4 regions of the Cupriavidus sp. KK10 genome follow, and region 1 is predicted to be linked to each of the others. Evidence: predicted binding sites of a transcription regulator. Region 1 holds the regulator's gene; each other region holds the start of a gene.
The links. The regulator FNR, encoded in region 1, switches genes on or off when oxygen is low (the NO sensors DNR and NnrR bind a similar motif). The targets are predictions, from matches to a motif close to TTGATNNNNATCAA.
Positions count from the first base shown of each region.

Region 2: a site for FNR is predicted at 5,162-5,175, ahead of KB879_RS37675 (universal stress protein). Genes of this name have one in related genera too.
Region 3: a site for FNR is predicted at 3,804-3,817, ahead of KB879_RS18105 (OmpW family protein). Genes of this name have one in related genera too.
Region 4: a site for FNR is predicted at 5,610-5,623, ahead of KB879_RS37490 (DUF2892 domain-containing protein). Genes of this name have one in related genera too.

Region 1 covers NZ_CP073677.1:5,030,843-5,038,465, reverse strand. The annotation lists gene ccoG (cytochrome c oxidase accessory protein CcoG) at 35-1,483, shown strand; gene KB879_RS23475 (membrane protein) at 1,528-1,737, shown strand; gene KB879_RS23470 (hypothetical protein) at 1,734-1,979, shown strand; gene fnr (fumarate/nitrate reduction transcriptional regulator Fnr) at 2,041-2,766, opposite strand; gene KB879_RS23460 (sulfite exporter TauE/SafE family protein) at 2,845-3,603, shown strand; gene scpB (SMC-Scp complex subunit ScpB) at 4,173-5,027, shown strand; gene rluB (23S rRNA pseudouridine(2605) synthase RluB) at 5,033-6,931, shown strand; gene rimP (ribosome maturation factor RimP) at 7,233-7,623, shown strand, end outside.
Region 2 covers NZ_CP073678.1:1,342,257-1,349,879, forward strand. The annotation lists gene KB879_RS37660 (SulP family inorganic anion transporter) at 1-1,127, opposite strand, end outside; gene glgA (glycogen synthase GlgA) at 1,908-3,473, shown strand; gene KB879_RS39980 (DUF3417 domain-containing protein) at 3,832-4,368, shown strand; gene KB879_RS39985 (glycogen/starch/alpha-glucan phosphorylase) at 4,493-4,900, shown strand; gene KB879_RS37675 (universal stress protein) at 5,238-6,071, shown strand; gene KB879_RS37680 (NUDIX domain-containing protein) at 6,344-6,817, shown strand; gene KB879_RS37685 (HAD-IC family P-type ATPase) at 6,999-7,623, opposite strand, start outside.
Region 3 covers NZ_CP073677.1:3,867,787-3,875,409, reverse strand. The annotation lists gene KB879_RS18115 (hypothetical protein) at 1-1,245, opposite strand, end outside; gene leuA (2-isopropylmalate synthase) at 1,840-3,537, shown strand; gene KB879_RS18105 (OmpW family protein) at 3,881-4,525, shown strand; gene KB879_RS18100 (AMP nucleosidase) at 4,603-6,090, opposite strand; gene KB879_RS18095 (GNAT family N-acetyltransferase) at 6,278-6,667, shown strand; gene KB879_RS18090 (NADPH-dependent F420 reductase) at 6,693-7,457, opposite strand; gene KB879_RS18085 (MBL fold metallo-hydrolase) at 7,555-7,623, opposite strand, start outside.
Region 4 covers NZ_CP073678.1:1,299,152-1,306,774, forward strand. The annotation lists gene KB879_RS37460 (rhodanese-like domain-containing protein) at 1-1,466, opposite strand, end outside; gene KB879_RS37465 (hypothetical protein) at 1,579-2,166, opposite strand; gene KB879_RS37470 (LysR substrate-binding domain-containing protein) at 2,292-3,158, shown strand; gene KB879_RS40665 (transposase) at 3,267-3,548, shown strand; gene KB879_RS37480 (aspartate carbamoyltransferase) at 4,204-4,722, opposite strand; gene KB879_RS37485 (carboxymuconolactone decarboxylase family protein) at 4,829-5,182, opposite strand; gene KB879_RS37490 (DUF2892 domain-containing protein) at 5,282-5,485, opposite strand; gene KB879_RS37495 (c-type cytochrome) at 5,665-6,033, opposite strand; gene KB879_RS37500 (reverse transcriptase domain-containing protein) at 6,756-7,214, shown strand.

The DNA.
Region 1 (7,623 bases):
GAGCATGCCCATGAATGCACCCGGGACCGAAGAAATGGCCCGGGCGGCCGACCTGCAACGGTCGGCCGCTGCGCCGGGCGAGACCTCTGACGAAACGCTCTACGAGGTCCGCCGCAAAATCTACCCGCGCTCGGTGACGGGCGCCTTCTCCAGCTGGCGGGTCTGGCTGGTGATCCTGACCCAGCTGATCTACTACGGCACGCCCTGGCTCCAATGGAACGGCCGCCAGGCCGTGCTGTTCGACCTTGGCGCGCGCAAGTTCTACATCTTCGGGCTGGTGCTGTGGCCACAGGATGTGATCTACCTGGCGGTGCTGCTGGTGATCTCGGCGCTGGCGCTGTTCCTGTTCACGGCGATCGCGGGGCGGCTGTTCTGCGGCTATGCCTGTCCGCAGACGGTCTATACCGAGATCTTCATGTGGATCGAGCGGCGGGTCGAAGGCGACCGCATCGCCCGCATCCGGCTCGATGGCGATCCGTGGAGCCTGCGCAAGTTCCGTCTCAAGGCGACCAAGCACTTCCTGTGGGTGCTGATTGCGCTCTGGACCGGCTTTACCTTCATCGGCTATTTCGCGCCGATCCGCCGTCTGGGCGGCGAGGTGCTCAGCCTGTCGCTGGGGCCGTGGCAGTCGTTCTGGATGCTGTTTTACGCGTTCGCCACCTGGGGCAATGCGGGCTTCATGCGCGAGCAGGTGTGCAAGTACATGTGCCCGTATGCGCGCTTCCAGAGCGTGATGGTGGATCGCGATACCTATGTCGTGACCTACGACGTCGGCCGCGGCGAGCCGCGCGGCAGCCGGTCGCGCAAGACCGATCACTACAAGGCGGGGCTTGGCGACTGCGTCAACTGCAGCATCTGCGTACAGGTGTGCCCGACAGGCATCGATATCCGCGACGGCCTGCAGTACGAGTGCATCGGCTGCGGCGCCTGCATCGACGCCTGCAACCAGGTCATGGACAAGATGGACTATCCGCGCGGCCTGATCCGGTATACCTCGGAAAACGCGATGCGCAAGGCCTTGTCCGCAGCGGCATCGCGCAAGCGCCTGCTGCGTCCGCGCGTCATCATCTATTCCGTGATCTGGGTGGTGCTGCTGGGCGGCTTCATGGCGTCGATCGCGCTGCGCACGCCGCTGAAGGTCGACATCATCCGCGACCGTGGTGCGCTCGGCCGTGAAGTGGAAGGCCGCTGGATCGAGAACGTCTATCGCCTGCAGCTGATCAACACCACCGAAGCGCCGATGAAGATCAGCGTGCGCGCCGACAGCGACGAGCTGAAGAACCTGAAGGTGGAGTACGACAAGCAGGCCGAATCGTTGGCGCCGACGTCCAACCGGTTGCTGCCGATCCGGATCCGCGTGCCGATCGAGGCCGCGGCGCGGGGCACGCACAAGATCAACGTGACAGTGACGAGCGAAGGCACGGAGCGGGGGCAGGCCGAAATCCGGCAATCCACCAGTTTCATCGTGCCGCGCGATTTGTGAAGCTAGGCAGACGCGGACTTAGTCGTCAAGATGAAGGGGGCAAGATGAGTCAGCAAGGCAATCCGTGGTGGAAGGAGCCGTGGCCGTGGCTATTGATGAGCGGCCCGCTGGTGGCGATGGTGGCGTGCGGCGTGACGATCTGGCTGGCGTCCACGCATCCGGACATGCCGGTGCAGGGTGCAACGCGCCATGGCCTGGTGGTGGAGAAGGCCGATGCCGCGCCGCCCAAGGCTGCCGCAGCGAGGCAGCCATGAGGTTGCGCTGGCTGATGTGGGTACTCTGGCCGGCGTTCCTGATGGCTGGCTTTGCGACCGCGACGGTGTTTTCGGTGGTGGATCCCGGTGACCTGAACTTCTTCGGCCAGCCGATCGAAGCGTCCCGCGAATCGGTCTACACCATCGGCTTCCTGATGGCCTGGGTGTTCTGCGCGTTGTCCAGCGGACTGACGCTCTACACCATGCCGACGCGGCTCAGCGATACCGACGAACTGGAATGAGCGGACTGGCGTGAGGTCTGCGCTGCCATGGCCGGATGCGGCACTGGCAGCGCTTGGCCGCTTAGCAGGAGCGGCTGTAGAGTTGCTTGATGCCGTCGATGTCCACCAGCTTGACGTGGCGCTGGCGAATCTGGATCAGGCCGGCTTCGGCAAAGCGAGAGAACAGGCGGCTGACGGTTTCGAGCTTCAGGCCCAGGTAGCTGCCGATTTCTTCGCGGCTCATGCGCATCACGAACTCGGACGCCGAATAGCCGCGCGCCGACAGGCGCTCAGAGAGGTTGATCAGGAAGGCGGCAAGGCGTTCCTCGGCGCGCATCGAGCCCAGCGTGACCAGCATCAGCTGGTCGTGCGTGATTTCCTTGCCCATCAGGCGCAGGAACTGCTGCTGCAGCGATGGCAGGTCGACCGAGAGGGACTGCAGTTCGCTCATGCGGACCACGCAGACTTCGGTATCTTCCAGGGCGGCGGCATCGGAGGCATGCTGCATCTCGCCCAGCCCGTCGAGACCGACGATTTCGCCGGGCAGGTGGAAGCCGGTAATCTGCGAGCGGCCGTCTTCAGTGGTGACGTGGGTCTTGAGCGTGCCAAAGCGCACGGCGTAGACCGCGGTGAGCGGATCGCCCATGCGATACAAGGTTTCACCCTTGTGCACGCGGATGCGTTCCTGTACCAGCGTGTCCATCTTGGCGAGGTCTTGCTGCGACATGCCGACCGGAAGGCACAGCTGCCCCATTGCACAGGTGGAGCAGCGGGGCGACATCTCGGTAATGGGAATGGAGGTGAGCAATTGGAACCTGCTAGAAATGGCAGCGAGGGCGCGATTAGGACATTTTACCGTGCGATGTGATGCGGTAGGGAGTAAGAATTGACATTTGGCGTGCTGATCAGCGTTTTTCTGCTGGCTTTGCTGGGCGGAGTCCACTGCGCTGCCATGTGCGGCGGCGTGGCGCTGGCCGTGGAACAACGCCGCGGCGCGACGGTGACGATCAGTCTGGTGCCCAGCCGCGCCGCCTGGCTGGCCGAGTTGCTGACTATGCACTTGGGCCGGATCTCGACCTATATGCTTCTTGGTGCCGCGCTAGGCGCGCTCGGTGCCTCGGCATGGAAGCAGGATTACCTGCCGGTGCAGCGCTGGCTGTTCGGCGCGGGCAGCGTCATGCTGCTGTGGTCGGGCTGGCGGTTGCTGCGCGGCAACACTTTTACCGTCGACTGGCTGGAGCGGCTGGCGGCGCGCGCCGGCGCAACGGTGGCGCGGCGGCTGGGTGGCCTGGCAGGCGCCATGCCGGCGTTTGTGCGGGCGCGAAGCGGACTGGCGCGGCGTTATGGCGTGGGCCTGGCGTGGGGGCTGGTGCCGTGCGGCATGGTCTATGGGGCGCTTACGCTGGCGCTGCTGGCGGGCAACGCGGCGTCCGGCGCACTCGTGATGGGCGTGTTCGGGCTCGGCACATTGCCTAATCTGCTGGTGCTGTCCGGCCTCGCGGGCTACTTGCGTACGCTGTCGCGACGTCCCGGCGTGCGCTTGGGGGCCGGCCTGGCGGTGATGGCGTTCGGCGCCCTTGGCATTGCGCGAGCGGTGCTGCTGCCACATTCGCTGGCCGAGCATGGATTCTGCCTGGTGTTCTGAGGCGCCGGCGCCGCCCGGGCAACGGATGATGGTTGCAGGCGGGGGCGGGAATGCCATACAATCGCCAACATTGCGGTATCGCGCGGCATAGAATGAGCCGCGGTAAGCAGCGGGCGAGCAGCGCCAGGCGGCCTTCCTACCAGAAGGCGCGTTCAGGGCAGGGGAAGCGGAAGGTTTTCGATGCCCGTCCCGTCCCCGCAGTCCATCCGGTTCAAAAGATCTGGTTCAAAAGTCCGGCTGGCACTGCGGTGTTGGCGATGCCGGCCTTGCTCCCGATACCCGTTTTTCTTGCGTCCGAGGCCTTCAGTTCGCTGACAGCGACGTCCGATATGTGCGGGCGCGCTACGCAAGAGGTTTGCTGGCCGATCCATAACGGCACGCGAACGATCTCCTGCCGGAACGACCCGGCAACTCGATGCAAAGATAGGGAAGTGCACGGCTTGGATGCAGCAGGTATCCGGCTAGCTGCGCAATGAGATGGCGGTGGCTTTCGTACCGCTGTATCCAAAATCTCCGATGCCCCGGATCCGTCCGGGAGCAGGTGCAAAGACAGGCTGCACACCATCAACATGAATACCCAAGAGGCGAAGATCGTCCTCGAGACGGCGCTGATCTGCGCGCAGGAACCGTTGCGCGTCAATGACCTGCGGCGGCTGTTTGACGACGACGTCGGCGCAGACACCATCCGCGTGCTGCTTGAGGAACTGCGCCAGGACTGGCGGCCGCGCGGCGTGGAACTGGTGGCCCTGGCCAGCGGCTGGCGCTTCCAGAGCCGGCCGGAAATGCGTGAATACCTCGATCGGCTGAATCCCGAAAAGCCGCCAAAATATTCGCGCGCCGTGATGGAAACACTGGCGATCATTGCCTACCGGCAGCCGGTGACCCGCGGCGATATCGAGGAAATCCGCGGCGTAACGGTCAGCACGGAAGTGGTCAAGAAGCTTGAGGACCGCAGCTGGATCGAGGTGATCGGACACCGCGACGTGCCGGGCAGGCCGGCGCTGTATGCGACGACCAAGGCATTCCTGGACGATCTTGGGCTGCGTACGCTGGATGAGCTGCCGCCGCTGGAAGACGCCCAGGCGCAGGCGCAGGCAACCCTGCTGGAACAACAGGCCATCAATTTTGAAGATCTGGCTGCAAACAAGGCAGCCAGTGCCGACGAGGAAGCATTTGCCGACCCCGCCGCGCAGGCAGCGGATGTGGCCGAAGCATCCGTCGCGAACGAAGCCGAGACGACCGACCCGGTCGACCAAGGCGCCAATGGCTTTGACGTGCAACCGCTGCAAGCTGCAGCCGACGATGCCGCCGAGGCCGCTTCCACCGAACCAGCCGCACCCAATCCGGACGGGGCGCGGGGCGATTTGCCGGACAACGGCACCCCGCCGCACCCGAGCGAGCACGACGAGCGCGTGCCGAACTGAACAACATGCAACATCCGATAGTGAATATCTTGTCTGATTCCGTTGAGCAAGACACCCGCAATGCGGGCGCACCCGCCGACACCGGCGCCGCAGAACCCGGATCGGGCAGCGAAGCCGCGCCCCGCCGCAAGGGGCTGCGCCGCGGGCTGAGGAACCTGGTCGCATCGCGCCGCCAGGCAACGCAGGACCGCGGCGAGGGCGCCGAAGGCGCCAGCGCCGGCGGCCAGGCCGATGCCGGTGAAGCGGGCGCCGCCCAGGCGGCGGGCGGCGCGCGCGGTGGCCAGCGCGGCCGCGGCAAGCGCAAGACGGGGCAGGGCGAGGGCGGCCAGGGCAGCCAGGGCGGCCAGGGCACCAGCAAGGCAGACAAGGTGGACCGCGCGGCCAGGGCCGAAGGCACCGACAAGCCCGAGCAGCCCGGCCGCAAGCGCAAGCCGGTCCAGCGCTCAGGCAAGGCGGCGGCGCCGGGCGAGGCGCAGGGCGCCGGCGCGCGGCAGCAGGGCCGCCGCAAGGATGGCGGCAAGCCGCAGGCGCCCCGCAAGGGCCAGGGCGGCGGGGACAAGACCGCGGCGAGCAGCGAAGACCTGTTCCGCTTCGTGATCTCCGAGCAGTACGACACTGAAGACACCGTCATCCCGCGCACCAAGGCCAAGCCGGTGCGCGAGCTGTCGGCTGACGACGACGCGCCCAAGCTGCACAAGGTGCTGGCCGAGGGCGGGCTGGGCTCGCGCCGCGAGATGGAAGAACTGATCCTGCAGGGCCGCGTTTCGGTCAACGGCCTGCCGGCCCATATCGGCCAGCGCATCCTGCCGGCGGACCAGGTCCGCGTGAACGGCAAGCTGATCCACCGCAAGGTGTCGACCAAGCCGCCGCGCGTGCTGCTGTACCACAAGCCCGCCGGCGAGATCGTCAGCCAGTCCGATCCGGAAGGCCGTCCGACCGTGTTCGACAGCCTGCCGCGCATCAAGAGCGGCAAGTGGGTCGCGGTGGGCCGCCTGGACTTCAATACCGAAGGTCTGCTGATCTTCACCACGTCGGGTGACATTGCCAACCGCTTCATGCACCCGCGCTACGGCGTGGAGCGCGAGTACGCGGTGCGCACGCTGGGCGAGCTGGCCGAGGCCGACCGTCAGCGCCTGCTGCACGGCATCAAGCTCGATGACGGCGAAGCCAACTTCCTGCGCATTGCCGACGGCGGTGGCGAAGGTGTCAACCAGTGGTACCACGTGGCCCTGACCGAGGGCCGCAACCGTGAAGTGCGCCGCATGTTCGAGGCGGTCGGGCTGACCGTGTCGCGCCTGATCCGCACCCGCTACGGCCAGTTCCTGCTGCCGCGCGGCCTCAAGCGCGGCCGCTGGCAGGAAGTCGAGCCCAATGACGTCAAGGCGCTGATGGCCGGTGTCGGCCTGAAGGTGCCCGGCAAGGGCGAGCAGGCCCCCAAGGGCGCTACCAAGGTGGGCGGGCGCAAGCAGCGCACCGAAGCCGCGATTGCCGGCATGCCGATGCCCACGGGTATGGATGGCCTGCCGCGCTTCGACCAGGGCGGTGCCCGGGGCGGTGGCGGCGGCCGCAGCAGCCAGCCGGATCCGATGAGGACCTCGATGGGCTATATCAGCCACGGGCCCACGTTGCTGACCTCGCACGCGGCCAACCTGGGTGGCGGGCGCGGCACTGGCGCACGCCAGGGGCGCGGTGGCGCCGGCATGGGCGGCATGGGTGGCATGCGCGGTCAGGGTGGCCAGGGCGGTCTGGGCGGCCAGGGTCAGGGCAAGCCGCGTCGTGGCGGTGGCGAAGCCAACGGCAATGTGATGCCGAAGGCGTCGAAACCGGGCGGTAACCGTTCCCCGCGCGGAGGCAGTGGCGGTGGCGGCGGCAACCGTGGTGGCAACCGCGGCGGCAACCGATAAGCGCTGATTGCGGCGCATGGCGGGCTGAATGCCCGCCGGCGCCGGGTTCAGTGCGCGGAAATGTCTGGCTTTTGCCTTTTCGACATAATCCGCGTATAATTCAAGTCTATTCAAAAAGCCATCCTCGTCGAGGATGGGCGAATGATGGGCATTGCGCCCATTTTTTTTTGGTTCGCCCGTTTTTCGGTTCTCTCCGCTGGAGCGGGGGGATGGCGGACAGGCAGGGCTGCAGCAGGGTCGTCCCGGACGGCACCGGCGGGTTTGCCTGCCACGGTGTTGATGGCCATTACTCGGGATAACAGTGCATCTGGCAGATTTGATCGAAACCACCCTAAGCGGCATGGGATATGAGCTGGTCGAGCTCGAGCGTGCCCCGGCCGGATTGCTGCGTGTCTATATCGATCAGCCTGAAACCGGCATTGCCATCGAGGATTGTGAAAAGGTGAGCCGCCAGCTCACCCACGTGTTCACAGTCGAGAACGTCGACTATGAACGCCTCGAGGTTTCGTCGCCCGGACTGGACCGGCCGCTGAAGAAGCTGGCCGACTACGTTCGCTTTGCCGGCGAGGAGGTGCGCGTGACGCTGCGCCTGCCCGTCAACGGACAGAAGAACTTCACAGGCATCCTGCGCGAGCCCACCGGCGCGGCGGGCGAGGAGAAGATTGGCCTGGAGTTCGAGGGCAAAGATGGCC
Region 2 (7,623 bases), on a different replicon from region 1:
ACTAGTACGATAGCTGCCAGGACGACACTAGGTAGGTTGGCCAGCAGGCCGGTCAGGAACAGCAGGCACAGTCCGATCGTTCCCGAAGCAAATACCAGGGCAAGCGGCGTCTTAGCGCCAGCCTTGTCGTTGACCGACGATTGGGACAGGCCGCCGGCGACCGGATAGCCCTGAAAAAATCCCACAGCCAGATTTGCCGCGCCAAGGCCAAGCAGTTCCTGGCGTGGATCAATGTCGTAGCCGTGCAATTGAGCAAGAGCGCGTGCCGCTGACACACTTTCCACATAGGACAACAATAGGCAGGCGAACGCCAGAGGAATCACTCCGTCCACATCGCGTGGCCGCAAGTCTGGCAGACGGAATTCCGGCAAGCCTTGCGGCAGGGCGCCGACGACCTTGAAGCCGAGTCCGCCGAGTGATGTCAGTGAAAGCAGCGCGATCGAAACTACCACGACGAACAGTGCTACCGGCCGGCCCGGAAGGAATTTTTCCCCGAGAAGCAGTACAGCGATCGCGCCCAGGCCGAATCCGAACACCGCGAGGTTGGTCTCCGGCACCTGCTGTGCAAGTACTGCAATCCGTTCGAAGAAAAATTCGCCGCCTCCCTTGACCCCGAATAGTTTTGGCAGCTGGGTAAGCGCGATGGTCAGGGCCGCACCGGCTTTGAAGCCGAGCAGTATCGTTTCGCTGATGAAATTGACCAGCGAACTCAGCCGTAGAAGCCACGCCAGGACGCACATGGCAGAGATCAGGAGAGCAGTCAGCGCCGCAATCGACGCCCACCTGCTGGGATCTCCATTGGCCATGCCCGCTACGGTGACGCCGACGAGCATCGAAATCGCAGAGGTTGGCCCGACTGCAAGTTGACGCGACGAGCCGAACAATGCATAGAACAACCCACCGGCCAAGTAGCAGTAAATTCCGTACTGCGGCGGCAATCCCGCAAGGGATGCATACGCCAGCGACACCGGGATACCATATGCGGCCAGCGTCACACCCGCGATGGCGTCATGCGCCAGCCATTGCGGTTGGTAACTCGGCAGCCATTGTGCGGGCGGGAACATGGTGCGCCAGACGCTGGAGACCGTGGTGGTGCTTCGTTTGTCCAACGCTGAAGAGTCTTTCATCACGGCACCCCCAAGCCTATGGGTCAGAAAATGGCACGAGCATATCGTCACATCCGTTTGTGCCGCCTGCCTCCAACGCCACTCTCACCTGATATCCATACGGACGGGAACGGGACTGCGTTCGCCCGCGAAGGGCGAAACCCACTGAGCGGCAAGTTAAGGCTAGGAGCGCTGCAAGATTCGAAGTTGATCCACATCAGTCATCCGTACTCTCGGGGCTTTGCGGGCAGTTCATCTGATTTCTGGCCGTGGGCAAACGCAGCCTATTCCGCGACCTATGCTGAATGTGCAGCCAAGGGGTCGTCGCATCGAGCCAATTCGCCCAGTCTTCACTCCTGCCGTCAAGTCTGGTTCCCATGGTTGAAGGACGGCCGCGCCCGGCGATGGCTCGGCCAGACGCGCAAGAATTTGGTGCCTGCCATGCACTCTGCGCCACCATTCTCCGAACGAGAATGTCATGAATGCCTTTAGGCTGACCATTGCCTTTGACGACAATCTGTTCTGTGCGATGCCTGGAGAAAGCCTCAAATAGCCATTCGTCCAGAGGAGACATTTGTCTTGGCCTTCGCCAACATCATGGTTCACATGGACAAGCTGGTCTCAAGCAGGGGGGCGTCATGCCCAGGATTAGGGACGAACTCCGGGGCGCGGAGTTCCGGTAGCCTGGACCTTCAACGCGCCGCGTCCCCCGGGATGCGGGCTATGCCATAGCGTCCTTGATGTCGCCGGTCACAGCGCCAAAAATTAGACACGTACCCAAACGACCTGAGGAGCGCGATCATGGCGGATTTGGCTGATGCTGCGACCCGGCAGGCGCGATGCGGCGATGATCCCTTGCGTCAGTTGTTGGTGGCATCGGAAATCTTCCCTCTGGCCAAGACGGGCGGCCTGGCGGACGTCTGCGGGGCGCTCCCCAAAGCGATTGCCCGACTCGGCATCGACGTCCGCTTGATGATGCCGGCATATCCGGAAGCCTTGGAGCGCCTTGTTGCGCCGCGGCAGGTAGCCGAGCTTGCGGAACTGCTGCCGGGAGTCTCTGCGCACCTGATTGCGGGTTCGATGCCGGGTACCGGCTTGCCGGTCTGGCTGGTCGACTGTCCGGAACTGTTTGACCGACCCGGTACGCCTTATCAGGATCCGAGCGGCTGCGATTGGGAGGACAACGCGCAGCGCTTTGGCGTGCTCTGTCACGCGGCCGCACGGGTGGCCCTGGGGCAGGCCATCCCCGACTGGCGTGCGGACGTCGTCCATGCGCACGACTGGCATGCCGGGCTAGTGCCTCTGCTGCTATTACTGAACGGCCAGCACCGGCCACGCACCGTATTCACCGTCCACAACGCGGCTTTCCAGGGCAACTTTCCACTCGACCGTGCAGAGCTGCTTGGTCTGCCTCAAGAGACAGTGACACCCGACGGCATCGAATTTTACGGCCAACTCTCGTTCTTAAAGGCTGGAGTGCGCTACGCCGACAAGGTGACGACCGTCAGCCCGACGTACGCGAACGAAATCTGCACGTCCGAGTTCGGCTTCGGCATGGAGGGGCTGTTCCGGGCCAGACGTGCCGATCTGGTCGGCATCCTCAACGGCATCGATGCGGAGCAATGGGATCCACGTACCGATCCGTATCTGTCGCACCACTACTCGCGCGACGATTTGAGAGGAAAGCAATCATGCAAAGCCGACGCGCAGCGGGACCTATATCTGAATGTCGATGCGTCGGCACCGCTGACGGTATTCATCAGCCGTTTGACCTCGCAGAAGATGGCCGATGTGGTGCTCGAGCGGTTGCCCTACATGATGGCGCGCCACCCGCGGCTGCAATTTGCACTGCACGGGTGCGGCGAGCGTAAGCTGGAATCCGGCTTTACGTCCATGGCCACCCGCTTTCCCGGGCGCGCGTCAGTGCAGATCGGCTATGATGAGGCGCACGCGCACAGCCTGCATGCAGCCGGTGACATTCTCCTGCACGGGTCCCGTTTCGAGCCATGTGGCCTGGCCCAGATGTATGCCATGCGTTATGGCACGGTTCCAATCGTGCGGCGGGTTGGCGGACTTGCCGACAGCGTGCGCGATGCGGGCACGCATGACCGGCCCGCTCCCGGCGCGACTGGCTTCTTGTTTGACGACGCGACGGGGGAAGCCTTGGAATTCGCGCTGTCGCGCTGTCTGGCCCTGTATGAAACGCGGCCTAAGCGCTGGTCAGAGCTCCGGCAGCTGGCCATGTCGAGCGACTTTGCTTGGGCGCGCTCGGCAGCGAGCTACGCGTGTATTTATCGTGAACTGGCGGGCATGCGTCTGCCTGCGCTTGGCCCTGGTTCGCGAGGACCGAATGCTGCCCCTGATTAAGCCGGGACGTGTGGTCGGCGTGTAGTGCAACCGACGTTGCAATCCCGAGGGGCTCCTGCACACGCTCTGTCTTGTGGCTGCTTACGCTGTCGCGGATAAGGCGAATTCCTTGCTCCGGGCGCTGACGACAATGTCGAGGGAGAACTGGTTCGCGCCCATTCAGCGCGAGGTGATCGCGAAAAGTCAGGCCGATCAAGTGGAGGTACGACGGTCCATCACGGCGATTCTGTCCGGTGCCTTTTCACTGATGCAGTGGTGTTGTCTGTCGGCATATGCGGGGCGGCCCGACATGCGCAGCCAACCAAAGCAGCGTGGCGCCGGGCAGCTGCAAACCAACCTATTGTGCTGATGATCCCACGTGTATGCGTTGCCGCGAACCCTGCCGGAGAAGTTGTCTGCGTTGACGGAGCTGGCACTCGATTTGCGCTGGACTTGGAGTCACGCGCTGGACGTCTTGTGGCAAACCATCGATCCGGAGCTCTGGGCGCGCAGCCCCAATCCATGGGTGATCCTGCAAAACATTCCGCAAAATCGTCTGGATGAACTCGGGAGCGACAGCACCGTCTTGCAGGACCTCAATCGGGCGATTGAGAATCGCCGGTGCTATCTCGCGGGCGGGCTCGGAGTGCTGGCGGGCGACTACCTCAAGACGGCTAGCGATCTGGATGCGCCAGTGATTGGCATAGGACTGCTTTACCAGGAAGGCTATTTCTGCCAGACCATCGATGCGAATGGGGACCAGCGGGAAGCCTATCCCCACAACGCTCCGACGAGCCTGCCTATCCAGCCGATGATCGGCGCGGATGGCGCGTGGCTGAAAGTTGAACTGAGGCTGCCTGGCCGTATGCTGTTTGTCCGTGTATGGCAGGCGATTGTCGGACGCACCCGCTTATAGCTGCTCGATAGCAACGATGTGCGCAACGGTGCCGCGGAACGCGGCATCACGGCTAAGCTGTACGGCGGGGGGGCGGAAATGCGACTGCTACAGGAGGTGGTGCTTGGCATTGGCGGCTTGGGCCATGCTCGAAGCGCTCGGCATCGAGGTGGAGGTGTGTCACCTCAACGAAGGTCACGCGGCGCTGGTGGTCTTGGAGCGAGCCCGTCGCTTCATGCAGCGCACGAATGTCTCGTTCCGGGAGGCCATGTGGGCCACCGGAGCCGGGAACGTGTTCACGACGCACACGCCAGTGCCGGCAGGATTCGATGCATTTCCGCCATCATTGGTCTATGCGTATGCGCGCGAATATCTTCGTGAATTCAACCTCTCGGTAGATGATTTTCTTGCGCTGGGTCGGCTTGACCCGACCGACAAAGACGAACCGTTCAATACTGCCTATCTGGCACGGAATGGGTGCGCGCATGTCAATAGCGTGAGCCGGCTGCATGCCGAGGTCAGTCGCAGGCTTAGCGCGCGAGCCAAGCGATGACAGCGGCCCCGTTGTCGGTGGGGGCCATCCGGGCGGCCGGGGCGGGTGCGCGGTTGCTCCCGCCACCGGACAGCGCCCGAGGCAGCCGCTCCAGCGGCATGGGTAGGGTGGCGACGGGTCATCGGTCTATGTAAAATCGTGTCAGGCGTGGGCGCGTGGGCGCGTGGGCGCCCAGGCGATGCCCTTGCTGGCCGCAGCTCGCCCCGTTCCGGCTATCGCAATCTCGAGCAATCTGGACGTCCCGGACAATCGAAGGCGCCACTGATCTCCATCAACCGTCCTTGGGCATCACAACCTAGAGTGAATCCAGGACCATCCAGGCCGACGGAGTACAGCCATGCGCTATGAAAGCATTTTGGTGCACCTCGATGCCAGCCAGAGCGCAGCGCGGCGCCTGGAGCTCGCCGCCCGTCTGGCCGTGGCCAACGAATGCCGGCTGATTGGGCTGTTTGCAGGGTTCATGGCTCCCGCGTGGGTCTATGCTATGCAAGGTACTGAGCAGTTCATGGCCGAGGATCGCGAGCGGCGCCACCAGGTACGCGACGAGGTGCGACGCCGGTTCGAGGCCGCAGTGAGCGAGCTGTCAGTGGAAACGGAGTGGCGTGCGGTGGAGGGCGAGCCTGTGGCGATGGCGCTGCGCGAAGCCCGCGAAGCCGGCCTTATCGTTGCCGGACAGTACGATCCGAGCGATCCCGGCAGCTTCGTCGCGCATCAGTTTTTGGAATCCTTGATACTTGAAGCCGGCAGGCCGGTGCTCGTGATTCCGTTGGCGGGGGTATTCCCAACGGTGGGGACGCGGGTCATGCTGGCATGGAATGGCAGCCGGGAAGCGACAAGGGCCCTGCACGACTCCATTCCGCTCATCGCCGGCGCGCAGGTCAGGATCCTGAACGTGCAAACCACGTCCAAGGAGATGCGCGCGGACGCAACGCCTTGCAGCCACGCGGCCCGGACGCTGATGCGCTACGGCGTTGCCGTAGAGGTCGAGCACGGTACCGGGGGCTCCGATCTGACCATCGGCGAGTTGCTGCTTTCTCGCACGGCAGATTTCAATGCTGACCTGATCGTCATGGGGGCCTACAGCCATGGCCACGTGCGCGAGCTGGTGCTCGGCGGTGTGACGCGCACGTTGCTGGCGTCCTTGACCGTTCCCGTATTGATGTCGCACTGACCTCCGCCTGGACCGCCGGCGTGTAGAGGGTCGCTTCGAGCAGGCCGCAATGGCGATGGCGGGGATACCTTCCGAGCTTCGGCAAATCGAGCTGTGGACCGGCGTGACGGTCGCGTGCATGTTCAAGCAAATAGGCAATGGTATGGGGTCGCAGCGAGTGCGGTCCGCGATCTCCAGCAGCGCGCCGGCGTCGGTGGGCGCGTTCCAGGTCGGCCACAGCACGCAAGCGCGGTTCTTCCCCTAGCGGGGAATAGGAATAGGGCGAGGCCGGGATGTCGCATCAAATGAAGCGATCGGCGGGCGTGGTTGTGCTGCGGCCGGAGGCGGGCGAATGGCGTTGTCTCATTCTACGTGCCTACCGAAATTGGGATTTCCCCAAGGGGTTGCCTGAACCAGAGGAGACCGAACTGGGGGCGGCATTGCGCGAGACCGAAGAGGAAACCGGCCTGACAAGGCTGCAGTTTCGGTGGGGCGAGCAGTACTGCGAAACCGAGCCCTACAACCGCGGCAGCAAGGTGGCTCGCTATTATCTGGCGGTTTCGGCCCGGGGCGACGTTGTCTTGCCGATTAGCCCGGAACTGGGCCGGCCGGAACACCATGAATTCCGCTGGGTATCTTTTGCTGAAGCTGAGCAGCACTTGCCGCCCCGGCTGTTGCCTGTACTTGAGTGGGCGCGGAGGATGGTCGGAATGAAAGTCGCGAGAGACCCTCCTGAAGGGGCGTCGGGTCCGGCGCCAATGGAGTAGCACCTCCGCCTTCTCTTTCAAGTGACGCATGCGGACGATTCCAGAGATCTGAGGGTTAGCAGCCCTTGCAGGGATTCGTCGACTTCAGGGACGGATCGTCAGAACGGCGGCGTCGGCCAGTCTGCCCGCACCCATGGGGGCAAAGGTCAGCGCCTCGAGTGGGCGAGCACCGGTCTCTGCGCTACAGCTTGCACCGCCGGCTGCACCACTTGTCCAGCTCCACCGCAATCGTCAATGTCAGCGCGAGCGACAACAGCCCGGCCCACGTCGTAGCCGACACAGGTGTGAGACTGAGCGTGTCGCTTAACCCAGGTATGTACATGGCAGCAATATGGAATGACTGGGCGGCCAGTACGCTGGCCACCAGCATCGGATTGGCGAAGACCCCCTGTCGGAATACGGAGTGGCGCTCCGAACGGCTATTAAACGTCTGCAAGTTCTCAAACAGCACAAACAGTAGCAGCAATTGGTTGCGTGCCTCGTCGATGGGATAGCCGCGGTCGAGCAACCAGTAGAAAGTTGCGAATCCCCCTACGCCCATGACTAGAGTCGAATAGCAGATGCGGCGGATCATTACGCGGTCAAAGATCGGTTCCCGGGGCTTGCGCGCCGGATACGACAGTTCATCGCCCTCCGCGTGCTCGGTAGCCAGAGCCACGTCCTGGATGCCATTGGTCACGAGGTTGAGCCACAGCAGCTGCACCGGCAGCAATGGCATTGGCAGACCCAGGGGAATCGCCAGCAGAAACAGAACCATTTCGGCCGCGCCCGTGGAAACCACCATAAAGATGACTTTTCGAATGTTC
Region 3 (7,623 bases), 1.2 Mb from region 1:
CGGCAGCATGACCATGCTTGGGCTCAGTGTCACCGGACCGGTCTTGTCCCAAGCCCAGTTGTTGCACGCGGTGTACTGCGCGTCATCACCCAGGTGCTTCATGCGTGCGGTCACCTCGACCGTCGTCGGCGGCATCAGCAGCAGCGTCATTGGATCCTGGTTGTCGCCAACCAGCGCCCAGACCGGGTTCTCGGTCACCGTCAGCGTGGCGCTGCGGCGCTCGCCCAGCCTGGTGCTGACTGCGGTCACCGTCAGGCTGCTCTGGACCGGGCCCTTGTCGCTGGCCAGGCTGGTGCTCACCGTGGCGTCATGCGTACCCGCCGCTTCCGATGCGGACAGCGTGGCGGAGGTCGCATTGTAGGTCCAGGCGCCGTCGAAGTCCGCGGTCACGTCCTGGCCATCGTGGCGCAGCACACGCGAGGTGAAGGTTTCCGGACGGTTGCTGAAGACCTGCAGCGCATTCACCTCGCGGCCGCCCTTGGTCGTCACCACGCGATAGGCGGCAGCGCCGTTCTTCTGCACCGTCACCGCGATCACCCCGGCAATGGCATGCCCGTCCGGCGCGGTCACCGACACCGAGACACTGGCCGTGGCCACGGCGGTGGGTGAGCTGTTGCTCGCCTTCAGCGTGGCGCTGTTCTGGCTGGCCGTGACCTGGAGCGCGGTGCCGCTGCTGGACCATGCCCAGCTGTTGACGCTGGCGGACACATCGGCGCCATTGCTGTCGACCAGCGATACCTTGACCGGCAGCGTCTGCCCGTCGCTCATCGACAGGCTGCTGTTCGGGATCGACAGGCTGAAGCTCAGCGCCGAGGCCGGCACCACGGTGATGGTGGCGGATTGCGCGGGCAGCTGCACCGTGGTGTTGTCGGCGCCCTTGACGCTCGCCACCACCTGGACGGTGGTCGTCCCGGTTGCAATGCCCTTGACCACGGCGCTGCCCGGCGTGGTGGCACTCGGCTCCACGGTGGCAATGCCGCTGTCGGTACTGGTCCAGTTGAAGGTGGTGTTGCCGGACACGTCGATGCCGTTGCTGTCCACCGCCAGCGCGCTGATGGTGATCGTGCGGCCGACGCCGACCTCGCCGGAGGTCACGCTCATCTTCACCGTATAGGTCAGCGGCGTGGTGCCGCCTGCGTTTGGCGTGGTGGGCGTGCCCGAACCGCCGCCGCCACCGCCGCACGCTGCCAGCAGCAAGGTCATGGCAGCGCCTGCCAGCCAGGATGCCCACGTTCTCAGTCTCATGATGTTCCCCCCAGTCGTGTGTTTTTTCCCGCGCTACCAGCCTAGGCACAAAGGTGCCAGCGCAATACCGGCCAGAGGACTGAGGTGCGGCGCACAGAGCATGCGCGTGGTTCATCCTTTCAGCGCAGCGGCACCGCCATTCGGGCGAGGCAAATAAGACCGGCAGGGTTCCGCCCGCAAGCCGGACCCAGCCGTTTGGCGCAACCCGCGCATGGCAGTCCCCCGATCGGGCCACGCCCGCACCCGGCGCGCTCCCACGCTTGACCGGGGCCGGCCTTGTCGACTAACCTTTGCAGGCCATCCGGCGCCTGCCGGATGCGCACCAACCACGAGCGGCTCCCCGCCCTCCTCCTCCAGGCACGATGAACCGTTACACCAGCACACTCAGCCAGGCTGCCGATGCGTCCCGCATCGCTGCCCGCGCTCGCGTGCTGGCTGCCCAGGCATCGGGCCGCGCCCTGCGCGCTTCCTCGCTACTGCTAAGCCTATCGATCGGTTGCCGGGCCTAGTGCCCCGTGGCAGTTCGGCAGCCTTTCGCCACCCTTTTCCCGTTTTTCTTTTTTTTGCTTCCCTTAGCGAGGAAGGAGACCCCGTATGCTCAGCAATCCCGCCCCCAAGTACCAGCCCGCCGCTACCGTCGACATCCCTGACCGCACCTGGCCCGGCCGCACCATCACGCGCGCACCGCGCTGGATGAGCACCGACCTGCGCGACGGCAACCAGGCCCTGATCGAGCCGATGAACCCGGCGCGCAAGCTGCGCTTCTTCGAGCAACTGGTGAAGATCGGCCTGAAGGAAATCGAAGTCGCATTCCCCGCCGCCTCGCAGACCGATTTCGACTTCGTGCGCATGCTGATCGAAGAGCAGCGCATCCCCGACGACGTCAACATCGTGGTGCTGACGCAATCGCGCGAAGACCTGATCCGCCGCACCGTCCAGTCCGTGCGCGGCGCAGCGCGGGCCACGGTGCACCTGTACAACCCGATCGCACCGGCCTGGCGGCGCATTGTCTTCAATGCCTCGCGTGAAGAGATCAAGGAAGTCGCGGTCTCGGGCACGCGCCTGATCAAGGCGCTGACCGATGCCATGCCCGGGACGGCATGGACCTATGAGTATTCACCCGAGACTTTCAGCCTGGCCGAGCTCGACTTCTCGCTGGAAGTCAGCGACGCCGTCTCTGCCGCCTGGCAGGCCGGCCCGGGCCGGCCGATGATCCTGAACCTGCCGACCACAGTCGAATGCAGCACGCCCAACGTGTTCGCCGACCAGATCGAATGGATGCACCGCCGCCTGGCACGGCGCGAACACATCGCGCTGTCAGTGCACCCGCACAACGACCGTGGCACCGCGGTGGCCGCCGCGGAACTGGCGCTGATGGCAGGCGCGGACCGCGTCGAAGGCTGCCTGTTCGGCAACGGCGAGCGCACCGGCAATGTCGACCTGGTGACGCTGGCGCTCAACCTCTATACGCAGGGCGTGGCGCCCGGACTGGACTTCTCCGATATCGACGCGGTGCGCCAGTGCGTGGAGCACTGCAACCAGCTGCCGGTGCATCCGCGCCACCCGTATGTGGGCGACCTGGTGTTCACCGCGTTCTCGGGCTCGCACCAGGATGCGATCCGCAAGGGCTTTGCGCAGCAGCAGCCGGACAGCATCTGGGAAGTGCCCTACCTGCCGATCGACCCGGCCGATCTCGGCCGCAGCTATGACGCAGTGATCCGCGTCAACAGCCAGTCCGGCAAGGGCGGCATGGCCTACCTGCTGGAGCAGGTGCATGGCATCTACATGCCGCGCCGCCTGCAGATCGAATTCAGCCGCGCAGTGCAGGCCATGACCGACGACACCGGGCTTGAGGCAAGTGCCGATGATCTTTATGGTTTGTTCCAACGCGAGTACCTCGCGCAGCAGACACCCCTGCGCTATGTATCGCACCAGCTGGTGTCTGACAGCGGCGGCGCCACGGAGATCGAAGTGCAGATGGTGCGCGACGGCAAGCAGCGCAGCGTGCGCGGCACCGGCAACGGGCCCATCGATGCCTTCGTCAATGCGCTGGACTTGCCGGTACGCGTGATGGACTACCACGAGCATGCAATGACCGCCGGCGCCGATGCGCGCGCGGCCTGCTATGTGGAAGTGCGCGTGGGCGATTCGCCGACAGGGTTCGGCGCCGGCATCGACGCCAATCTGGTCACGGCCTCGCTGCGCGCGGTGATCTCGGGCGTGAACCGGCACCTGCAGGCCGGCTTTGGCGTGGCGCAAGCCTCGCAGTCAGCAGAGGCCGCCGAGGCCTGACACCGCAAGCCGCCGCAAGAAAACCGGTGTGCCCCGCCCCCACGGGGCACACCCGGAAAGACGCCCTTGCGGACGCCCACGACATGCTCGGTGCCGATCCGCACACGCTGCTGGCGTGCTCGGATCTTTCGCACAGCGTAAGGGGCAGCATCGCACCGCGCCACGAATAATTCCGCATGTGTTTAGAAGCGTCGGCGCAACTGGGCACCGTGGCGCCTTCCTCGCTGTAGCGCCTGCGCGACCCAGCCAGCCCCGTTCCCCGCTACTTGTTTTGGGTCAAAGCCCAGCCCGGCCTGCTCGGCCAAACTGGATCCGGATTTGATACCAGACCAAGCAGAACCTCATGAAAACACTCTCTCTTCGCACCCGGGTCACCTGTTCCGCCATCGCCGCCTGCGCCATGCTGGGCGCCTTTGCCACCCCTGCCGCCGCCGCGGACGATGCCCAGGGCAACTGGATGGTGCGCCTGCGCGGCACCTATCTCGACATGGCCAAGAGCTCCGACCCCGTCGGCGGCGTCGGCCCGTCGGACCGCATTACGGTCAACAACAAGTGGATTCCCGAGTTCGACGTCACCTACTTCTTCACGCCGAACATCGCCGCCGAACTGGTGCTGACCGTGCCGCAGAAGCAGAACGTCTACCTGGACGGCAACAAGGTCGGCACCTTCAAGCATCTGCCGCCGACGCTGCTGGTGCAGTACCACTTCATTCCCAACGGCACCTTCCGCCCGTATATCGGCGCGGGCCTGAACTTCACCCGCATCTGGGGCGAGAACATTGCCAACAACGCGCTGCAGCTCGATAGCTGGAGCGTCGGTCCCGCGCTGCAGATCGGCATGGACTACAAGCTGACCAAGAACTGGTTCCTGAACGCCGACATCAAGAAGATCTGGCTGTCGAGCGATGTGAAGGCCGGCGATGTCAAGGTGTCCAAGGTGAACCTGGATCCGTGGCTGTTCAGCATGGGTGTGGGGTATCGCTTCTGATCCTGCAGTGCCATGCAAAAGGCCGGCGCCAATCAGGCGCCGGCCTTTTGCTTTTCCGGATGAGCGAGGATGCGGACCTACCGGAACGCCGGCTCATCAAAGCTGCGCAGCTTGCGCGAATGCAGCTGCTCCACCCCGTTCTCACGCAGGATGCGGATCGCCTCCAGCCCGATGGTCATATGCTGGCTGACGCGCTGGCGATAGAAGGCGTTGGCCATGCCGCGCAGCTTGAGCTCGCCATGCAGCGGCTTGTCCGACACGCATAGCAACGTGCCATAGGGCACGCGCAGCCGGAAGCCATTGGCCGCCACCGCCGCGCTTTCCATATCGATGGCAATCGCGCGCGACTGGTTGAAGCGCGCATACAGCGACTTGGACTTCAGTTCCCAGTTGCGGTCATCGGTCGAGACCACCGTGCCGGTACGCATGCGGGTCTTCATCTCGTTGCCGGACAGCCCGGTCACGCGCGCCACGGCCTCCTGCAGGGCCACCTGGATCTCGGCGATCGGCGGCACCGGCACCCACGGCGGCAGGTCGTGGTCGAGCACGTGGTCGTCGCGCACATAGGCGTGCGCCAACACGTAGTCGCCCAGCTGCTGCGAGCGGCGCAGGCCGCCGCAGTGGCCCACCATCAGCCAGCAATGCGGGCGCAGCACGGCTAGGTGGTCGGTCATGGTCTTGGCGTTGGACGGGCCCACGCCGATATTGACCAGCGTCACCCCCAGCTTGTCTTCGCGCACCAGGTGATAGGCCGGCATCTGCGGCAGCGCGCGCGGGCGTGAGGCGTCGTCGGGTTCCGCGCCGCCCAGTTCCTGCATCACGTCGCCGGGCTCGACAAAGCGGGTGTAGCCGCCGCCGTCGCTGCTGGCCATCAGGCCCCGGCCCAGCTCGACAAACTCGTCGACATAGCGCTGGTAGTTGGTGAACAGCACGAAGCGCTGGAAATGCTGCGGTGCCGTGCCGGTGTAGTGGTACAGCCGCTGCAGGGCCAGGTCCACGCGCTCGGCCGGGAACAGCGACAGCGGCCAGGCCTCGCCCGGGATCGGCTCATAGGTGCCGTTGGCGATGCCGTCGTCGATGCGGCTCAGCTCGGGCAGCACGAACGATGCCTCCAGCTCGCGCGCCTGGGTGTAGCTGATGTCGGTGGTCGAAGCCTCGATCACGAACGGCAGCGGGATCGGGCGCCGGCTCAGCCCTACCACCACCGGCACGCGGTGATAGCGCATCAGCCGCTCGATCTGGTCGCGGTAGTAGTCCGCCAGCAGGTCGGGGCGGGTCACGGTGGTGCCATACACCCCCGGGTAGGCCACGGTGCCCCATGACGGCCGGCTGTCGGTGACCATGGTCTCGATGTTGACCGAGATGCCCAGGTACGGATAGCACGCATGCGCGGCCGAGGGCAGCGGCTTGCCGCTGGCGAAGGCGTCGAAGCGCGCGCGCACGGCGCCCACCGAAGCTTCGTAGATGTCGCGGATGCGCGCGATCGCCGCATCCGCGTCGGTGAACTCGGCAAGCTGGTCGGCCGGATGTGCGGAGGAAAAGACGGGGGCGTTCATGGAGGCCATGATACCGCGCCGGCGCGCTGGCGTGAGCAGCACCCGACCCCGCCGGAAGCCAAATTGACGCGCCCGCGCCCGCTCGCTACACTCCGCCAATTGCGCGGCACGGGTTCCCGTGCTGTTCTCGACTCGCGGCGCCCCTCGTGGCAAGGGGCGGCGAGGGGCCGTACACGCTTTACTGGGAGAGCCGCCGATGGAAATCCGTAACCTGTTGCCCGACGACATCGAGGCAGCCAGACAACTACTGATCGCCAACGGCTGGGCCCACCGGGTGGGCGGCCCGGAGAAATTCGCACGGCTGGTGGCCAACTCCCAACGCGTGGTCGTGGCGGTGGAGCACGGCGAGATCGTCGGTTTTGCCCGCGCGCTGTGCGACGACGTCTGCGACGGCTTCCTGTCGATGGTTGCCGTCGCGCCCAGCCACCGCCGGCGCGGCATCGGCCGCGCCCTGGTGCGGCACATCGTGGGCAACGACCCCGACATCACCTGGATGCTGCGCGCGGCGCGTTCCTCCGAAGCCGCATTCTTCGGCCAGCTCGGCTTCACGCCGTCGATGGTGGCAATGGAGCGGCGCCGGCCCTGATCCGCCAGCACCCCCGGGCGCAGCGTCAGCGTGCGCCCATCTTGCGCCGGAACTCCTCGGCCGTACCCACCTGCCGGAACAGCGGCCCGCCCGGTGCGAAGCGATCCGCGCTGGCCAGCGGCCCCACCACCACCGGTTCAAATCCCGCATCGCGCACCAGTTGCGCGGCCACGTCGAGCGCGGCCTTGTCGTCGCCGGCGATGGGCACCGCCACCAGGCCGCCCGCCCGGTGATGCTCGCTGGCAAACTGCGCCGCCCCCATGAAGTTGAAGGCCCGCACCACGCGCGCGCCGCGCAGGTAGCGCGCGGTGGTGATGCCGATGCCGTCACGCCTGGCCTCCTCGGTGATCGGGCCGTCGCGGTGCTCGTAGGCGTTGGTGGCATCAAGCACGATCTTGCCCCGCCAGGCCTCGGCATGGTCGCGGCTGAGCTGCGGCAGCGCGCCGTAGGGCGTGGCCAGGAACAGCACGTTAGAGAACGCAATGGCTTCGGCCACGGTGCCGGCGCGCGCCAGCGTACCCAATTCTTCGACCAGCGGCTTGAGTGCCTCCGGGTGCCGCGACGAGAACAGGACCGGGTGTCCGGCCTTGACCCACAGCCCGCCCACGGTGCCGCCGGTGCGGCCCGAGCCGATCACGCCGATGCGCTGCGCGGCAGCCTCGCGGCCGGCCGCCGGGCCAGGCTGGGCGCACGCGGCGCGTGGCAGGGGCGCGGCCAGCACCAGGGCCGCGGCGCCGGCGCCAAGCCAGCGGCGGCGGGCAGGATCGAAGCGGGATGCCCTGGCGTTCATCGCAAATCCTCCGCAGTGGACACGACCATCCGTCCCGTACGTCATACGGGCCGCTGGGATGACTCTAGGCGAAAAAGCGACGGCCCGGCGTGGTCGGCTAGCGGTCGTTGCGGATCGGCCCGAATTCCGCCGGCACCCACGCATATCCGGCCACATCGCGGCGCAC
Region 4 (7,623 bases), on a different replicon from region 1:
GCATCGGGGAGGGTCTCGGCGCCCCGGCTCACGGCATGGCCGGCATCCCGCCATGCGCCGAAGCCGCCGTGCAGCCGGCGTACATCGCGATAGCCGAGCGTGTGCAGGTCAGCGAAGGCCAGGTCAGCGGGATCATCGCCGTCGGCATCGCCGATCAGCACCAGCGTGGTGTCGTGCGGCACGCCGCGCAGGTCTTGTGCCAATCGCGCACGCGTAGACCAGTGGCTGCCGGCGATTCGGCCGGCGCGGTACGTCATGCTGCCGCGCAGGTCCAGCGCTAGCATCGATTGCGTGGCCATTCCGGCGGCCAACTGCGCGACATTGATGGTGGCCGGCGCGGCCACCCGATATGCGGGTCCGTGCGCAGCCTTGACTCCGGCCACGAGTCCTGCCTGCAATCCGCCATCGAGTACCACGGCGTCATGGCCCATCTGGCGCAGCCAGCTGGCCACTACGATGGCGCGCACCCCTTCGGCATCGAACAGCACCAGCCTAGCGCGGCGCACGCCGACATATTGATCGGTAGCCTGCATAAGCTGGCCGCCAGGGGTGTGTTGCGCGCCGGGCAGCGTCTGTGTGGCGTATTCCTCGGGGGTGCGCACGTCGCACAGGAATGTGGTGCGCGACCTGTCGGCCAGCCATGCAATGGCCTGCGCGGCGGCGATGCGCGGCACATCGAAGCGGGCGGCCAGCGCCTGCGCGGCGTTGCGCGCGGCATCGAGTTCGCGTGGCGACGCGTTCTCCGGATAGCGTGCGGTACCGCCGTGTTCGAGCGTGAAATCGTTCAGGTACCAGCCTTGCGTACCGTTTTCGAGCGCATAGACCGGGTTGCTCACGCCAAAATTGATCAGCGATTGCGCACCGATGATGCTGCGCGTACGGCCCGCACAGTTGATCACGATCGGCGTGGTGCTGTCGGGCACCAGGTCACGCAGGCGATAGGCGAGTTCGCCGTTGGGACAGCAGATCGCGCCCGGGATATTCATCTTGCGGAATTCGCCGGTCGGGCGGCCATCGAGCACCACCGGTGCATTGGCACCGGCCTGCATGGCTGCCAGTTCCTGCGCGGTGACGCGTGGGGTGCGGTAGTGGTGCTCAGCCAGTTCGCCGAAGGTCTTCGACGGCACGTTGACGCCGGCAAACAGCGCGTAGCCGGCGGCCTGCCAGGCCGGGACGCCGCCATCGAGGACAAACAGGTTCGTATAGCCAAGGCGTGCCAGCGCGGCGGCTGCGGCCTGCGCCACGCCGTCGCCGTCATCGGCCAGCACCATGCGCGCATCGGTACGAGGTGCCAGGCGGCCGATGTCGAGTTCGAGCCGGCTGTAGGGCAGCGGCACGGCATAGAACGGATGGCCCTCGCCATACTGGCCGTGTTCGCGCACATCGAACAGGGCGATCTCGTCGGCATCGTGCAGCCAGCCCTTCAGGGTGACGGCGTCGACAGCGGTATAGGAAGCTTGGCTCATGAAATTTTGGGCAAAGGGTGGCCGCCCTCTCCGCGGAGAGGAAATTCGTCGGGTCGGATCTCAGGAGTGGGCGGCCTGACGGTATGGCTCAGGCCCCCGTTCAGGCTTTCTTTTAGCGGCGGGTCTGTACGCCCACGTTCATGATCTGGCAGCGGCCGGTCTCGAGGTCGAACGTCAGCCGTTCGGTCAGCGTTTCCAGCGCCCGACCATACATATGCAGATGGCGGATGACGTCTTCCCCTTGGATTTCCACGGAATGGATATCGTCAGGCAGCAGCGCGATGCCACAGCGCGGGCCGACTTCCACGGTATGCGAATATTCGAGCGTGCCCACACCGGCCTGGCTGCCATCGTCGGTGCGGGTGTAGACATCGTTGAATTCGATGCCGCTGACACCGGCCACGCAGGCCCAGGTGGTGTGGTTGTGCGGCGGGATGCGCTTGCCCGGACGCATTACGTTCAGGTACAGCGCATAGGTCTGGTCAGGATCCTCGGTGATCAGGTAACGCGCCTGGCGTTCACCGGGCTCGGGCGGCGGGAAGTCGGTCTCGCCCCACAGTTCGGTGCGGGCGGCCAGTTCTTCCACATGGGACAGGACATCGGCCAAGCTGGCGCGCGTGACGGCGCGTTTATCTACGATATTCTTAATGGATTCGATGGTCTCTCCGACGGCTGCCTGGCGCTGTTGTGTGATGGACATGATGCAATCGATCCTTGTAATCTCTGTTTTTGAGGGGTAGAACGCTGTTTCGTGTTTCACTGTAATGAACATCAGCCCTGAAAACCACTTAATGCGCGACGAAAACCCATTAGCAGGACTAATGAATGCGTAACCTCGATCTGGACCTGCTTCGCACACTGGTGGCCATTGCCGACAATGAAACCTTTGGCGCCGCCGCCGAAGCCGTGCAACGCACGCAATCGGCCGTCACCCAGCAGATGCAACGGTTGGAAGAACAGCTTGGGCTGACGCTGTTCGAGCGCCAGGGCCGTGGCAAGCAGATGACGCGGCATGGCAAGAAGCTGCTGGAATACGCGCGGCAGCTGCTGACCATCAACGACGAGACGCTCCGAATGCTGCGCGAGGGAGACCTGACCGGCTCGCTGCGCATTGGCGCGCCGCACGATGTGGCGGATACCATCCTTCCGGTGCTGCTGTCGCATATTGCTCGGTCGTCGCCGGCGCTGCGGCTGGAGATCCATGTCGGCAGAAGCCCATTCCTGATGGAATCGCTGCGGCGCGGCGAAATTGACCTGACCGTTTCCACGCGCGAGGACAATACACTCGAAGGCATTGTGCTGCGCACCACGCCTACGATCTGGGTGTGTTCGGCGGATTTTGTCTATGAGCACGGCACGCCGGTACCGCTGATCCTGGCCGATGAGCCGAGCCTGTTCCGCAAGCTGTCGCTCGAGGCGTTGACGCATGCTGGTGTACCCTGGCGTATCGCTTATCTGGCACCAAGCCTGATCGGCATCAAGGCGGCGCTGCGCGGTGGATTGGGCATTACGGCGCGCAGCATCGACCTGCTGACGGCGGACATGCGTATCCTGGGCGAGAACGATGGCTTGCCGCGGTTGCCCGATGTCACCTACTACCTTTGGGCGCGTCCCAATGCGGTCAATCCTGTTGCACGGCATGTCTTCTCAATGCTCAAAACCGCCCTGCAGCGCGGGCTGGTCAGCGCGTGACGGCTACCCGCGATTTCGGCGTTCTGAGAACAGGGAAACCTGAATCGTAGGCCGCGTAGCAGGCGCTGCAAACTAAGAAGATCGCGTATCAATATTTGCCGCGGAATGATGGCTTCGCTGCATACCACGGCTTCAGGTCCGTCAGTCGGGCAATTCGTCGCGGAAAATGCTGAGCGGCTGCGCCTGATACGGCTGCCCGGATACTGTCCCGAGCTGAACCCCGATGAGTTGCTCAATCAGGATGTGAAAACCAACGCGATGGGCAAGGGCCGGCCGACCAGCAAGACGGAAATGATCGATAGCGTGCGTCGCGATCTGCATCGCCTGCAGAAGCATCCTCATGTCATCCGTAACCTTTTTCAGGAAAAGCATGTTTGCTACGCAGCCTGATTTGCGCACTATTTAGTGCACGGGTCAGTACGTGTTTGCGCAACTCACCCGACGCATTGGCCTCGCTTCTGGCCCGTGCTATGCCGCAATCAGACTTGGTTGACACGTTGGGCGCCACCGCCAGCGCATCAAGTCTCGACCTGTGACGATCCCCGAGGAGTCCAATGAGTTGTCGGATCTGTTGAAGTCCGAAAAACGGTAGTTCTCATCGATATCCGCGATGCGGCACCGGAGCAGCTAAAGCAGCGGCAATACATGAATGACCGGTATATCGGCCTCCAACAAATAATGACTGCACCGAGATTTGGCGACGAGGCCTCATGAGCCTCCGCATTAAGCTGGGCCGGCAACGTTGTATGCGCATGCGCTGGGCGGACTCGGTATGAGGCTACCCCAGGGGTGGCTGAAGCGCCTCCGATGAGGAGGTGAAAGCCGCCGTTGACTACATGCTGGCGGCAGCCAAGTAGCACGACGCATCATCCGCAGCGACGGAGCCAACCGCAGGCGAGCCAGTTGGTTAGCCAATCCGACTGCCTATGCAATCTTGCTCCGCCGACCGACCGCATGACGACAGCGCGCAAAGAGCGGCGGCGTGTTGAGGTTCTGTGATGCCGCATGGGCAACAGTGGCGACACTTGAAGGAGGGAACCCTCAATCACGGCTTGGGCATGTCACCACGATGATGCCGCTGGCCCTCGACGGCATCCGGTCCGTGGTCGGCGAGTTGTGCGTCGAACCAGTTGTGCAATGCCGCAACGGACTTGGCATCTGATGTTCGGTAGTCGAGTTCGGCGCCGTCGGCGACCTCCCGGTACTCAATGGCAATTTGCCCCGGTTTTGCTAAACGAAGCTCGGTCAGGCCAGGCATGTCATTGCCGTGAATGTATGATGGACTGGAAAAGTCGCCTTCGATGAACTGGCTTCTTATCTCTTGCAGATGCTCCCTAATCAGCGTGGTCTGCTCTTTGTCGCCAGCATGTTTGGCTATAACGCGCTGCGTTCCACCCACAGCAGTCTTGGTAAATATATGGGTTGTAGCCTTGAGGTTGAACGGCATGACGTTTTTGCCTCGCTCGGCGATTTCGACTTGGCGCTGGACATCGGCAGCGTTGGCAAGCGGCGGGACGGTCGAGGCAGCAACTGCCAGAGCGACACAAGTAAAGGTCTTTTTCATTTGCGAGGTACCTGTCGGGTAGAAAGCGGGACTGCGCTCAGCCAGGCAATGCAGCTAGTACACATGCGGCGCAGAGAAAAAGCCATTCGATAATAACCAGGTCGGGCTACGCGTCGGCCGTGAATTCCTCGAAGGCTTTCAATGCGTGTGTGGCATACATCATGGACGGTCCGCCCCCCATGTACACGGCTGTTCCCAGCACTTCCTCCAATTCGGCTCGCGCGGTTCCCAGCTTGACAAGCGCTTGGACGTGAAAGCCAATGCAGTCGTCGCAACGGCAAGCGACGGCAATAACCAATGCCACCAACTCCCTCGTCTTCTTGCTTAGCGCACCTTCTTTGGTACCGGCCGCAGCCAGTTGGGAGAAGGCTGTCATCAAGTCAGGTTGGGTCTCACGCAAGCGGCGCATTTGCGCAGACACATTTTTGACTACGGTCTTGAATTCCGGAATGCCACTCATGAAGCCTCCATCGTCTAGGAAATGCGCACGGCGATTGAACCATCGTTCAACATCATTGACGCGAGCAGCCCCTCGGCTGCTCAACTGGTTGACATCGAACTACTTTGCGCCAGCCTTCGGTGTCGAGCATGTCTTCACACCCAGAATGCTGTAGGCAGGACAGATGCGCACTATGCCGGTAAGAAGTGGCAGGACGCCAATCCAGCCCCAGGCGCCAATGCCTCCGGTCGCGGCCAGACCAATCAGGACCAACCCGATAACAATCCGGAGGATTCGGTCAATGGTTCCAACATTTGCTTGCATTGCAGGCTCCTTGTCAATAACAAGACGGTGTGGACGAAAAGCGGAATGGACTTGCTGCTCTGCACATCCAGCTTTTGAAGCGAGAGCTACTGAAATAGTCTTGCCTCTTGCTGGACGTCGGTTCTTGATATAGCGCAAGCTAGTGCGGAACGCCGACACCGGCCGTGCCTCGACTGAAGCTAGCGTGCATCCTTCGGGCGGTCCCCCTTGGGCCAGTCTTTCACCCATGCAGCGTAATCGGGCCTCGGCTTCTGCGTGAAGTCAGCGGCGACGTCAACCGCGTCCTGGGCTGACAGCGTTCCGCCCTGCCCAAGCGGCATGTTGTGCTTCACGAACGCGGCCGCCGTGTACAGGCGCGCCATGCCAGCGCCCACATTGAACGAGTCCTTGCCCCAGACCGGAGGGAACACATAGCCGCCTTGCGGATTCTTAGTACCCTGGCCTTCGCCACCGTGGCAGGACGCACATTGCGCGGTGTAGATGGCCTGGCCATGGGTCGGGTCTGGCTTCTGAGGCGTGTCAATTTTTTCGCCTCTTTTGAATTTCAAGTGGGGTGTGCCAAGAACGCGGGTGTCTGATGATCGATACCTGCGGTGCTTTACCAAAGATGAAGGAAGGTCCTTCGGAGTCGGCTTGCAGGAGCGGGCTCCAAACCGCCACGAGCTGCGTGGGTAAAGAGCCTGCGTGGTGAGCGTCGCTGGAAAAGGCAGGGATGAACTCTGTCAGGTAGGGATCGAAGAGACGAACGAAAGTGAACCGCTGATGACGTGTCGAAAATTTCACCAGAAGATGTCGAAACCGGGGAGCCCACTTGCTCCGGGACAAGGTTGGGCGGCGCCTGCTGACGGCCCAATCGGCATCCGGCATAAAGGCGGCGTGACTTCGATTCAGGCTTTGGTAAGGAACTTGGGAACCTGTCGTCCCGATGCGAAGGGAGAAATCCAAGCGGAAGGACTCCGCAAGGGTGAGAGTACCGATGCGGGGCACAGGGGCGGAGACGTTCGTAGTAGGGTTGAAGGCTCTGTAATGGGGTCGGACCGAAGGGGCGTCATCGTCCGGCTTTATGCTGCGGGCAACCCGCAAGGGGAGGACCTGCATGGATAAAGCGAAAGCGTTTTGTATTTCCAAACGTGAGGTGTGGGAAGCGTATCAGCAGGTGAAGGCCAACCGCGGGGCGGCGGGCGTGGATGGACAGTCGATGAAGGAATTCGAGGCGGATTTGAAGAACAATCTGTATCGGATCTGGAATCGGATGTCCTCTGGCAGCTACATGCCACCACCGGTCTTGCGGGTTGATATACCAAAGGACGGGGGTGCGGGAACGAGGCCGTTGGGGATACCCACGATCTCGGACCGCGTCGCTCAGACGGTGGTCAAGCGATATCTGGAGCCGCTCGTGGAACCTGTGTTTCACCGCGACTCGTACGGGTATCGTCCCGGACGATCGGCGCATCAGGCGCTCAACGTGGCTCGGCAGCGATGCTGGGAGTACGCGTGGGTGGTCGACCTCGACATCAAGAATTTCTTCGGTAGTATCGACTGGGATTTGATGATGCGAGCGGTGCGTCGCCACACGGACTGCGCGTGGGTGCTGCTGTATATCGAGCGCTGGCTCAAGGCACCCGTGCAAATGCCTGACGGGACCGTGGTGCACCCGGACGAGGGCACGCCGCAAGGCGGTGTCAGTACGCCGCCTACAATGTTGCATATTTTCCAGTCCCTCGTCTGAGTCGTTCGAATTTTCGCTGCTTGAAGCCGGCGGCTGCGGATCGACGCGGAACACAACTACGATTTCATCCTTGTGGATCTCGACACGTTTGACTAGACCCAGAACGATCTTGCGTTTCGTTTCAAGGTCAATCGTATCCAGCCTCTCGGTGACCGCGGTTGCAAATTCCTCAAGCCGGTTGATGACCAGAAACAGCTCGCTTTGCACTGCTCCGTGGCGCCGTGATTCCAGGATCTGCTGTTCAATCTGCACAAGCCGGTTCTTCAACTGCTGCATCTTCGGCTCGAAGTCGGCCTTGTCGATGATGCCGTCCGCGTAGCTGTCAATCAGTCGTGACTTGCCTTTTTCAAGCTGAAGCCGCTGCTTGTCCAGGCTGGTGGTGTCGAAGCCGTTCTTTTCATTTCGCTCC